DNA from 2 places in the Salinicola sp. 4072 genome. Region 2 is predicted to be linked to the other one. Evidence: predicted binding sites of a transcription regulator. Region 2 holds the regulator's gene; the other holds the start of a gene.
What was found. Region 2 encodes PhoB, which activates phosphate uptake and scavenging genes when phosphate is short. Its sites were predicted from a motif close to TGTCATANNNNTGTCANA; they were not measured.

Region 1 (5,553 bases), on a different contig from region 2:
GCCGGTGCTGTGCGCACCCAACGATCCGGACGACGCCCGCCTGCTCTCCGAAGTGGCCGGCACCCAGATCGACGAAGTGTTCATCGGTTCGTGCATGACCAACATCGGTCACTTCCGTGCCGCCGGCAAACTGCTCGAGAAGCAGCCCGCCGGTAGCCTGAAGACGCGTCTGTGGCTTGCGCCGCCGACCAAGATGGACCAACATCAGCTGACCGAGGAAGGTTACTACGGTATTTACGGCAAGGCGGGCGCGCGCATGGAAATGCCGGGCTGCTCGCTGTGCATGGGTAACCAGGCACGCGTGGCGCCGAAATCCACCGTCGTATCCACCTCTACCCGTAACTTCCCCAACCGTCTGGGCGACGGCGCCGATGTCTACCTGGCATCGGCAGAGCTCGCGGCAATCGCTGCCGTCGAAGGTCGCCTGCCAACGGTCGAGGAGTACAAAGCTACCATGGGCGAGTTCAATGCCATGGCGGGAGAAATCTACCGCTACTTGAACTTCCATGAGATAGAGGATTTCCAGAAAGCGGCCGCTACTGTCATTCCGGTCGCCCAGGAAGCCTGACACGTCTCTTCCGATGCTCGCAGCTTCAAGAAGAGGTCACCGAAACGCCCCGCCATGCGGGGCGTTTTTTTTGTCTCTTCATTTCGCCGGATGCCCGGTTTCACCTTACTGGTGGCGAACGGGCATCGTGACAAGACTAACGCTGCCGCTCCCTCGCACCGAGTTCCTCCAATAGCGACTCGCCGACACGCCATTGCGGCTGCCAATGCGCATCGTCGGCCGTGGCACGCTTTATTTCCAGTCGGTCGTCTTCCGTGGCAATGACCAGGTAGTCGATGGATAGGCGACGGTAGAGAGACGGCACTTCGCTGGGATAGCGAAGCGGCACGTCGTCGAGACGAATACCGTGCTGCCAGGGTTCGGTGGTGACTAACGCAAGGACATCGCAGTGGGAACGAAGTCGTTGCAACAGCCCATAGTGCGCGCTATCACTGCCACAGATGACGATGCGCTTTCTGTTATCGGTCCGGAAGGCTGGCAACCATTGTTTGATAGCAGAGAACATGGCATTCGACCTGATGGGAAAATGGAGACAAGTGACTGTCGGTCATGGGAAAGCTTCTGGCAAGCACAAGCAAGGCGTGATGGTTATCCCGTTTTCCAGCGGCTGCCATGTCGATTTCGACGTCTGCTCGGCCATTCCGGTCTACATGAGGCCATGTACGGGTATGCGTATCATCGCTGTTCTGCCAATATTTGCCACGGTCTGCCCAAATCGTGATTTCCATACTCTCTCACGATTGGCTGAGCAGACCATTCATGCTGAAGGCTTGATACCTCTCTACACACACGGACCGCGACAGTTTCTACAAGGAGTCACAACGTGAAATTCAAGGCTTTGCTCGCCCTCCCCCTGGCTTCCGTAACGTTGGTTGCCCTGGCTTCGACAGCGCAGGCAGCCAATGCCGACGGCCTCTATCTCGGCGTAGGGACCGGTTTCAGCTCGCTGAAGAACGATGACAGCGATGTCGGCGACTTCATCGAATCCGGCAGCGACGATTTCGATGTCGATGACGACGACAACGTCTACAAGGCGTTCGTCGGCTACGAATACAACCGCTACTTCGCTACCGAAGCCTTCTACGCCGATCTCGGCAAGGTCAGGTTAAAGGGTAATGATGTGTCGAATACGGATCTCGAGAGCAAGGCCTATGGCCTCAGCCTGGTCGGGAAATTACCGATTACCGATTGGTTCGAGCTTTTCGCCAAGGCGGGCATGGCGAAGTGGGAAACCGATGTTGACGGTCATCTTGGCAACGCCTCAGTCGATCTCGACGACAACGACGGCATCGATCCCGTTTACGGCGCCGGCGCCCAGCTCAACTTCCATCCGCTGCTGTTGCGTGCGGAGTACGAACGCTACGACTTCGACAGCGATTACGAAATGGATTCGTTTACCGCCTCGGTAGGCTGGCAATTCTAGGCAGTGCTTGTCCCGGAACCGTTTCAAGCCGTCCGCCAAGGGCGGCTTTTTCGTTCGATGCCAGACACGCCTGGACTTGCGCGGATGACGGTTTGACGACAACACTGACAATCCATTCATCCTTGCCGTTACTCCGCCGCACCCACTCGATTCAGGAAGGAACGCCGCCTCCAAGCCATGCTAGCCCCTCGATCACTGATTCAGGACATCGCCCGACAGATTCGCGTCCATCTGCGCTCGCTGGTCGCCTTTCATCTCTTCTTCACGCTGCTGGCATCGGCCGTCTGGGTGCCGTTGTCGGCCAACACCCTCTCCGGCCTGCTTCACCGCATCGGTCGCCCGGTGCTCAGCAACGGTCAGATCTTGGACGTTGCGCTTTCGCCCTGGGGGTTGATATGGCTGCTCACGGCAACGGGGCTCAGCTTCCTGGTGATCTTCCTTCAACAGGCCGGGATGATGCTCGTCGTCTCGAACCCGGCCGGCAACCGCTATCGGGCGGCCATGGGCTCGCTATGGCACGTGTTGCGCCGATTCCCGGCGCTGGTGGCGCTCACCTTTCTTCAGGTAGGCAGCCATCTGCTTCTGGCCGCGCCGTTTGCCGTAGGGCTGGCCCACCTCTATGACGTCATGCTCGGTGATATCGAACCCTACATCCTGATTCATCTCAAGCCGCCGGTCCTGTGGGAGTTCCTGGCCGTCGCCACGCCCATCTTTCTGATCCTCGTCCTGCTGAGCGCCGCCCTCTATTTTCGCTGGTTCCTGGCACTGCCGGCGATGATGCTCGACAACCTGAAACCCGTTGCCGCGCTGAAGCGCAGCCGCGAACTGACCCGGAGGCGACGTTGGCGTATGGCGCTGCTGGCAGTCGGCATGGCCATCGCGGTGGCGGCGCTTCCGGTCGGCTTCACGCTGGTTTTCAATTCCCTCGGCGGTCCACTGTTGGGCCATCTGCCGGAGCGCGCCAGCGTACTGATTCCCGGCATGCTGCTTTACTTGGCGCTCTATATTCTCGCCACCATCGCCCTGACTTTCCTGGGTATCGCCGCCAATAGCATGCTGGTCGTCACGCTCTACCACCGCGCCAGCGATCACGCCCCGGTATTCCGCCCTACCCCGGCACCACACCGCTCCGGCTTCATTGCCTGGGGCGCGGAGATCCTGCTGCTGATCTTTGCGCTCGGCCAGGCGGGCTGGATACTGCATGGCTTCGAGATCAACGACCATGTGACCATCACCGCCCACCGCGGCAGTTCGCTGGTGGCGCCGGAGAATACGCTGGCATCGATGAACCAGGCCATTGCCGACGGCGCCGACTACCTGGAGCTGGACGTGCGTCTGAGCGGTGACGGCCGGATCGTCGTGTCCCACGACGACAATCTAAGCCGACTGACCGGCGTCGATCGCCGGATCAGCGACATGACGCTGGCGGAGATCGAGCAGGTCGACGTGGGCTCCTACTTTGGCGATGCCTTCGTCGGCGAACGCATCCCGACCTTTCAGCAGATTCTCGACAACGCGCGGGGCCGTATCGGGCTCTACGTCGAGCTCAAGCCCGCGCCCGGCACGGCCGAGGAACTGACCCGCAAGGTGATCGCGCAGTTGAACGCTGCCGACATGGCGGACCGGGCCGTCCTCGCCTCGCTGTCGCCGGAGGTCATCGAACGGGTCAAGACGATCGACGACGACATCCGCACCACGCTCTTTCTGCAGTTCGTGCTGCCCGGCGCGCTCAATACCACCGATGCCGATATCATCGGATTGCGCCACACTCAGGCCACACCGAGCTTGCTGAGAACCATCCACGACACGGGCCGTGAAGTCGCGGTATGGACCGTTAACGGGATTGGCGACATGTCGCGCTATATCGACATGGGCGTCGACAACATTATTACCGATCGACCCGACGCGTTGACCGGCATTCTGGAAGCGCGCCGCGAGATGTCCGACGGCGAACTGCTGCTGGTGAAGTTGCGCAACTGGATTCGCACCTGAGGCAACGCAGCTCGCGGCACAGATGCCAACGGCCCCGGACAATATCTCTGCGCAGAAAAAAGCCGGCGCGAGAGTATCGCACCGGCTCGGTGGTTCTGTCGTCGGGCTCAGCCCAGCGTTTCGCCCGCCAGCATGAACCAGGTCTCCAGCACTGCATCCGGGTTCAGCGACACGGAATCGATCCCCTGCTCCATCAGCCACTTGGCCAGTTCCGGGTGATCCGACGGGCCCTGGCCGCAGATCCCCACGTACTTGCCCTGTGCCTTGCAGGCCTGGATCGCCATCGACAGCAGCTTCTTGACCGCAGGGTCACGCTCGTCGAAAAGGTGCGCGATGATGGCGGAATCGCGATCCAGCCCCAGCGTCAGCTGTGTGAGGTCGTTGGAGCCAATGGAGAAGCCGTCGAAGTGCTCGAGAAACTCGTCTGCCAGCAGCGCGTTCGAGGGCAGCTCGCACATCATGATGACCTTGAGAGCGTTCTCTCCACGCTTGAGACCATTGGCTTCGAGCAGATCGACGACGGCCTTGCCTTCGGCGGGCGTACGCACGAACGGCACCATGATCTCGACGTTGTTCAGCCCCATCTCGTCGCGAACGCGCTTCAAGGCTCGGCACTCCAGCTCGAAACAGGCGCGGAAATCGTCGGAGATGTAGCGCGAGGCGCCACGGAAGCCGAGCATCGGGTTCTCTTCGCCCGGCTCGTAGAGCTTGCCGCCGATCAGGTTCTCGTATTCGTTGGACTTGAAGTCCGACAGCCGCACGATCACGCGCTTGGGATAGAACGCCGCCGCTAGGGTAGAGATCCCTTCGACGAGCCGGTCGACATAGAAGCTGACCGGATCGGCATAGCCTGCCGTGCGGAGATCGATGGTCTGCTTCAGGTCAGGCGAGAGCGTGTCGTAGTCCATCAACGCGCGCGGATGCACCCCGATCATGCGATTGATGATGAACTCCAGCCGCGCCAGCCCGATACCTTCGTTGGGCAGTCCCGCGAAGGCGAAAGCCCGGTCCGGATTGCCGACATTCATCATGATCTTGAACGGAATTTCCGGCATGGCGTCGACGCTGGTGGTCTGGCAGTCGAAGTCGAGCTTGCCCTGGTAGACATGGCCGGTGTCGCCCTCGGCGCAGGAAACCGTCACCTCGACATCGTCTTCCAGCAGTTCGGTGGCATCACCGCAGCCGACTACCGCCGGGATGCCCAGTTCGCGGGCGATGATCGCCGCGTGACAGGTTCGACCACCGCGATTGGTGACGATGGCGGAGGCCCGCTTCATGATCGGCTCCCAGTCGGGATCGGTCATGTCGGTCACCAGCACGTCGCCGGGCTGCACCTTGTGCATGTCTTCCGGCGATTCCACCAGCTTGACCTTGCCCTGGCCGATGCGCTGACCGATGGCGCGACCGTCGACCAGCACGCGGCTCTTGCTCTTGAGCGTGAACCGCTCCAGCGTGCCACCTTCGAGATTCGACACCACGGTTTCCGGTCGGGCCTGGACGATATAGAGCTTGCCGTCGTCGCCGTCACGCGCCCATTCGATATCCATCGGCCGGCCGTAGTGCTGCTCGA
Region 2 (5,553 bases):
GCGAGCGCCGTCCGGGGCGTCAGTCCGGTTGCGATCAGCACCAGATCCGCTTCGAGGCTTTCGCCATCCTCCAGCGCCAGCGTCACGCCTTCGCCGTCGTCATGGAGCGCCGTCACCCGGCGTTCGAAAATGCTGCGGATGCCGGTCTCCTCGAACGCCTCGCCCAGCGCCCGCCCCAGCGGCGGCGGCAGCAGGCGGGCCAGCGGCGTCGCCTCGGGAGAGATCAGCGCCACCCGGTGGCCGCCGGCGTGCAGGTCGCTGGCGAATTCGCAGCCCACCAGGCCCGCGCCGATGATCGCGATGCGAGCCTGTCGCCCGGGGTGGCGATCCAGCACGCCACGCAGCCGCCGGTAGTCGTCGAGATCGTTGATCTGGAAGACCCGATCGTGCAGCGCGGGAGACACGTCGAACGGCTGCCGGGGCGCCGCGCCGGTGGCCAGTACCAGTTGGCCGTAGGGCAGGATTTCGGTGCCGATTCGCAGCTGGCGATTGGCGGTGTCGATGGCGTCCACCGTGGTATGGATGCGAACCCGGACCTGCAACGATTCGGCCACGCCCACCGCATCGCGTATCGCCAGCCTTTCCGCCGTCTGCCGCTTGGTGAAGGCGCTGGAGAGCAGCGGCTTGGTATAGTCCTCGCCGCTGTCTGCGCTGATCAGGGTGATCGGCCGCTCGGCATCGTGGCTTCGCACCGCCCGGGCCAGGCCCAGGCCGGCCATGCCGGTGCCGATGATCGTCAGTGGCGCAGTGGAATGATAGGATTGACTCATTACGGGGGCTCGTTCGGTCGGTCGTCTCGAGGCCTCATGGTACACTACGCTGCCTTCGAGCCGCGCCATCCCGCGGTTCCCGCCATTTTCACGGCGCTTTTCATGGTACTGCTCACGGAGTCGTTTCGCGTGCCCGCAACCTGCCACTGCCATGCCTTGTCATCCGCCGAACGATCCTGGCGCTGGATCCGCTGGTCTCCGGCCGCCGCTCAGCGCCCTCGCATGAGCACCGCCTGGTGGCAGTGGGTCGCCTCCACCGACTCCCTTACCGCACGGCTCATCGCGGCATCCGAGCGCCCGTTCCGGGTCAAGCTGATCCATCAGGGCGTCGAGCGGCCGCGCCGCGACGAAGCCCAGGCTCTGGGCCTCGCTCCCACCGAGGTGGCCTGGGTGCGCGAGGTGATGCTGATGAGCGGCGAACGGCCCTGGGTCGCGGCGCGCTCGATCGCACCGCTGGATCGCATAGGTTGTCGGCGCCTGCGGACGTTGGGGGAACGCTCGCTGGGCAGCTGGCTGTTCGCCCAGCACGATCTCCAGCGCGACCCGATCGAGGTGGCGCGGGTCTCGCCCGCCGGTGCCGGGCTCTGGCTACGCCGCTCGCGCTTTCGCCACGGCACCATCCAGTTGCTGGTCCAGGAGTGTTTCCAGCGTGACATGGCCGAGGACCTGGGCCTTTCTTCGACCTGAACGGCGGCCCACGAGCCGAACGACGATCCGGCCCGATTGCCCGTCCAGCCTCGAAGCGAGGCCGCAGTTGCAGTAAAGTCATTGCCGATTTTCAGGCCTTGCCGTTTCGGAGATTCGTATGTCCAGCGCCAACGATTCAGCCGCCCGACCCCGCGGCGATGGTCCCCCCGCTCTCCCCCGCGGCCTCGCCCGCCTGCCCGACTTCCTTCGCCTGACGCGTCTCGACAAGCCGATCGGCACCTGGCTGCTGATGTGGCCGACGCTGTGGGCGCTGTGGCTGGCCGCCGACGGCCTGCCGGATCGCGCCACGCTGATCATCTTCGTGCTCGGGGTCTACCTGATGCGCGCCGCCGGGTGCGTCGTCAACGACTACGCCGACCGCCATCTCGACGGCCACGTCAAACGCACCCGCGAGCGCCCGCTGGCGACCGGGCGGATCAGCGAAAAGGAAGCCAAGATCCTGTTCGCGGGCTTGGTAGTGCTGGCGTTCGTGCTGGTCTGCCTGACCAATCTCGCCACCGTGCTGCTCTCCTTCGTCGGCGTCGCGCTGGCGGCGATCTACCCGTTCATGAAGCGCTACACCCATCTGCCTCAGGTGGTGCTGGGCATGGCGTTCTCCTGGAGCATCCCCATGGCGTTCATGGCGGTGAGTCGCGAGGTGCCGCTGGATGCCTGGCTGCTGCTGGTCGCCAACGTCGCCTGGACCGTGGCCTACGATACCCAGTACGCGATGGTCGATCGCGACGACGACATCAAGATCGGGATCAAGTCCACCGCGCGGCTGTTCGGCCGGTGGGACAAGCGGATCATCGGCCTGCTGCAGCTGCTGACCCTGGCGCTGCTGGTCTGGGTCGGCACCCGGACCCAGTTGGGCGGGTTCTTCTGGCTGGGGCTGGCGGCGATGGCGGGCACCTTCGTCTACCAGCAGTGGCTGATTCGCGAACGCGAGCGTGATGCCTGCTTCCGCGCCTTTCTCAACAATTTCTGGTCCGGCCTGCTGCTGTTCGCGGGGCTGGTTCTCGCCCTGTGGCCGCTGGTCTGACCAAGCCGAGACTGAGCGGCTGGCGCGGTTGTCATATCGCTGTCATATTTTCACGATGTAATCGTCACCGTTCTGTCACGGCCGGAAGTTATCCCGGTGCGCCAATCGCGCATGGGGGAAAGCTCCCCGGCGGCTCACCCGAGGCATGCGCATGAGCTCCAAGACCGTACTCATCGTTGACGACGAAGCATCCATTCGCGAAATGATCGCCGTGGCGCTGGAGATGGCCGATTATCACGTGCTGGAGGCGGAAAACGCCCAGACCGGCCACGCCATGGCGCTGGACAAGAAGCCCGACCTGATCCTGCTCGACTGGATGATGCCCGGCACCAGCGGCATCGAACTGGCTCGGCGCCTGAAGCGCGAGGAAGCCACCGCCGAAATGCCGATCATCCTGCTCACCGCCAAGGGCGAGGAGGACAACAAGGTGCAGGGGCTGGAAGCCGGTGCCGACGACTACATCACCAAGCCGTTTTCGCCCCGCGAGCTGGTGGCCCGCCTCAAGGCGGTGCTGCGCCGGGCGACGCCGCCGGGCATCGAGGAGGCCGTCGAGGTCGCCGGCCTGCGTCTCGACCCTTCCAGCCACCGCGTCACCTCCCACGGCGGCGCGCTGGAGATCGGCCCCACCGAATACCGGCTGCTGCAGTTCTTCATGACCCACCAGGAGCGCGCCTACACTCGTAGCCAGCTGCTGGATCAGGTCTGGGGTGGCAACGTGTACGTGGAAGAGCGTACCGTCGATGTCCATATCCGCCGGCTGCGCAAATGCCTGGGCGAGGCGCACCAGCATCTGGTCCAGACCGTACGCGGCACCGGTTACCGTTTCTCGACCCGGGAGTGAGATAGGACGTGCGCTACTGGATCAACGAACTGTGGCGCCTCGGCTACATGCTGTTCGGGCTCGGCGCGATAGGCTTGCTGCTCGGTGAGCTGGGCGGCGAGCTGTTCGCCGGGCTGGGATGGGGCCTGGCGGCCGGCCTCGGGCTCTATGTCTTCCTGCATCTGCGCCACGTGCGCATGCTCTACGTCTGGCTGCTGAAGAACCCCCGCGAAGCACCGCCACCCGGCACCGGCGTCTGGGGTGACCTGTTCGACCGGCTCTACAACTACCAGAAGGCCCAGACGCAGCTGCAGCAGCGCCTGCGCGACATCCTGCGCCGTATCCAGGACTCCTGCGAGGCGATGCGTGACAGCGTGGTGATGCTCGACCCCAACGGCGATCTCGAGTGGTGGAACAGTGCCGCCTGCGACATGCTCGGCCTGCAGCCCGATCACGATCGCGGCCAGCCGATCACCAACTTTCTGCGCGATCCGCGCTTCATTGCCTATTTCGAGAGCGGCGACTACAGCGAGCCCCTGCTGATCCCCTCGCCGGTCCAGGCCAACCGCACCCTGCAGTTCCACCTCACCCTGTTCGGCGACAACGAACGCCTGCTGATGGCCCGCGACGTCAGCCGCCTGCACCAGCTGGAGATGATGCGCCGCGATTTCGTGGCCAATGTCTCCCACGAACTGCGCACGCCGCTGACGGTGCTGGCCGGCTATCTCGAGACCTATCTCGACCATGCCGACCAGCTCCCCGAGCGCTGGCAGCGCGGATTCGCGCAGATGCAGGCCCAGACCACCCGCATGCAGAATCTGGTGGAGGATCTGCTGCTGCTGTCGCGCCTGGAGATCGACAGCCCCGACGACGATCGCGATGTGCTCGATGTGGCCTCGCTACTCGAGGAGATTGCCGCCGATGCCCGCGATCTCAGCGCCGGCCGGCATCAGGTGGCAGTGGAGGCCGAGGCCTCGGGACGGCTGCTGGCGAACACCAAGGAGATCCGCAGCGCCATCTCCAACCTCGCGTTCAACGCCGTCCGCTACACGCCCGAGGGCAGTACCATCACCCTGCGCTGGAAACCCTGGCACGACGGCGCCGCCATCGAGGTCGAGGACAACGGCGACGGCTTCGACCCGATCCATATCCCCCGCCTGACCGAGCGCTTCTATCGCGTCGACAAGGGGCGCAGTGCCGCGACCGGCGGTACGGGGCTGGGGCTGGCTATCGTCAAGCACGTGCTGCTTCGCCATGATGCCAATCTGGAGATCGTCAGCCGCCCCGGTCTCGGCGCCCGTTTCCGCTGCGTGTTTCCGGCCTCACGCCTGGCGCCGGGCGCCTCTCGGCCAGCTTCCGCGCTTCCCGATAGCTCGGCCTGACCACGGGGCGTGACCCTGTCGCGAATGCCATCCGGCGTCGGCGGCGTTTCTCCCGCCACCGCATCGGGTTATGGTGGCGGCATCCAGCGATACGGAGTTCGACCCGGTGCCGATCATTCTCTCCCTTTCCTCATGGCGCCGACTGCTCGGCGCCCTCGTCATCCTTGTGTTCTCGTGTCTCGTCGGTGTCGCCCGGGCGGATTCGGTGCCCATCACTTTCCCGGACAGCGTCCAGCAGGGCTCGATGGTCATCGGCCGCGTGCCGCCCGGCAGCCAGGTGACGACGGCGGGGCGGGAGCTTCGCGTCACCGGCTACGGCACCGTGGTGTTCGGCGTGGGGCGCGATGCCAGCGGTCGTCAGACGGTGTCGATCACCACGCCGGACAGCCGCCAGCAGAACGTCGCGGTCGCGATCACGCCCCGGGACTGGCCGATCGAGCGCATTGATGGCGTGCCGCCCAAGACCGTCTCACCGCCGCCGGAAATCGCCCGGCGCATCCAGCGCGAACAGGCCGCCGTCAGCGCCCAGCGCACCCGCAACGACGACCGGGTAGGTTTCGCCCAGACCTTCGTCTGGCCGGTGAAAGGGCGAATCAGCGGGCGCTTCGGCAATCAGCGAATCTACAACGGCACGCCGGGTTCGGCCCACTCGGGGATGGACATCGCCGCCGCCGAGGGCACGCCGGTCAAGGCGCCGGCCAGCGGCGTGATCACCTTTGCCGATGATCTCTACCTGACCGGCGGCACCGTACTGCTCGACCACGGCTACGGCATCAGCTCCAACTTCCTGCATCTCTCGCGGATCGATGTGGAAGTCGGCGACAGCGTCGAACAGGGAGAAGTGATCGGCGC

Region 1: the regulator PhoB is predicted to act here: its motif matches at 2,075-2,092, upstream of R3F72_RS12310 (glycerophosphodiester phosphodiesterase).

Annotation. Positions count from the first base shown of each region.
Region 1 covers NZ_JAXOVV010000017.1:14,676-20,228, reverse strand. The annotation lists gene acnB (bifunctional aconitate hydratase 2/2-methylisocitrate dehydratase) at 1-568, shown strand, start outside; gene R3F72_RS12325 (nucleoside-diphosphate sugar epimerase/dehydratase) at 705-1,073, opposite strand; gene R3F72_RS12320 (hypothetical protein) at 1,072-1,395, shown strand; gene R3F72_RS12315 (porin family protein) at 1,392-1,991, shown strand; gene R3F72_RS12310 (glycerophosphodiester phosphodiesterase) at 2,169-3,983, shown strand; gene ppsA (phosphoenolpyruvate synthase) at 4,091-5,553, opposite strand, start outside.
Region 2 covers NZ_JAXOVV010000020.1:34,186-39,738, reverse strand. The annotation lists gene R3F72_RS13595 (NAD(P)/FAD-dependent oxidoreductase) at 1-770, opposite strand, end outside; gene R3F72_RS13590 (chorismate--pyruvate lyase family protein) at 807-1,457, shown strand; gene ubiA (4-hydroxybenzoate octaprenyltransferase) at 1,576-2,499, shown strand; gene phoB (phosphate regulon transcriptional regulator PhoB) at 2,651-3,340, shown strand; gene phoR (phosphate regulon sensor histidine kinase PhoR) at 3,349-4,701, shown strand; gene R3F72_RS13570 (M23 family metallopeptidase) at 4,808-5,553, shown strand, end outside.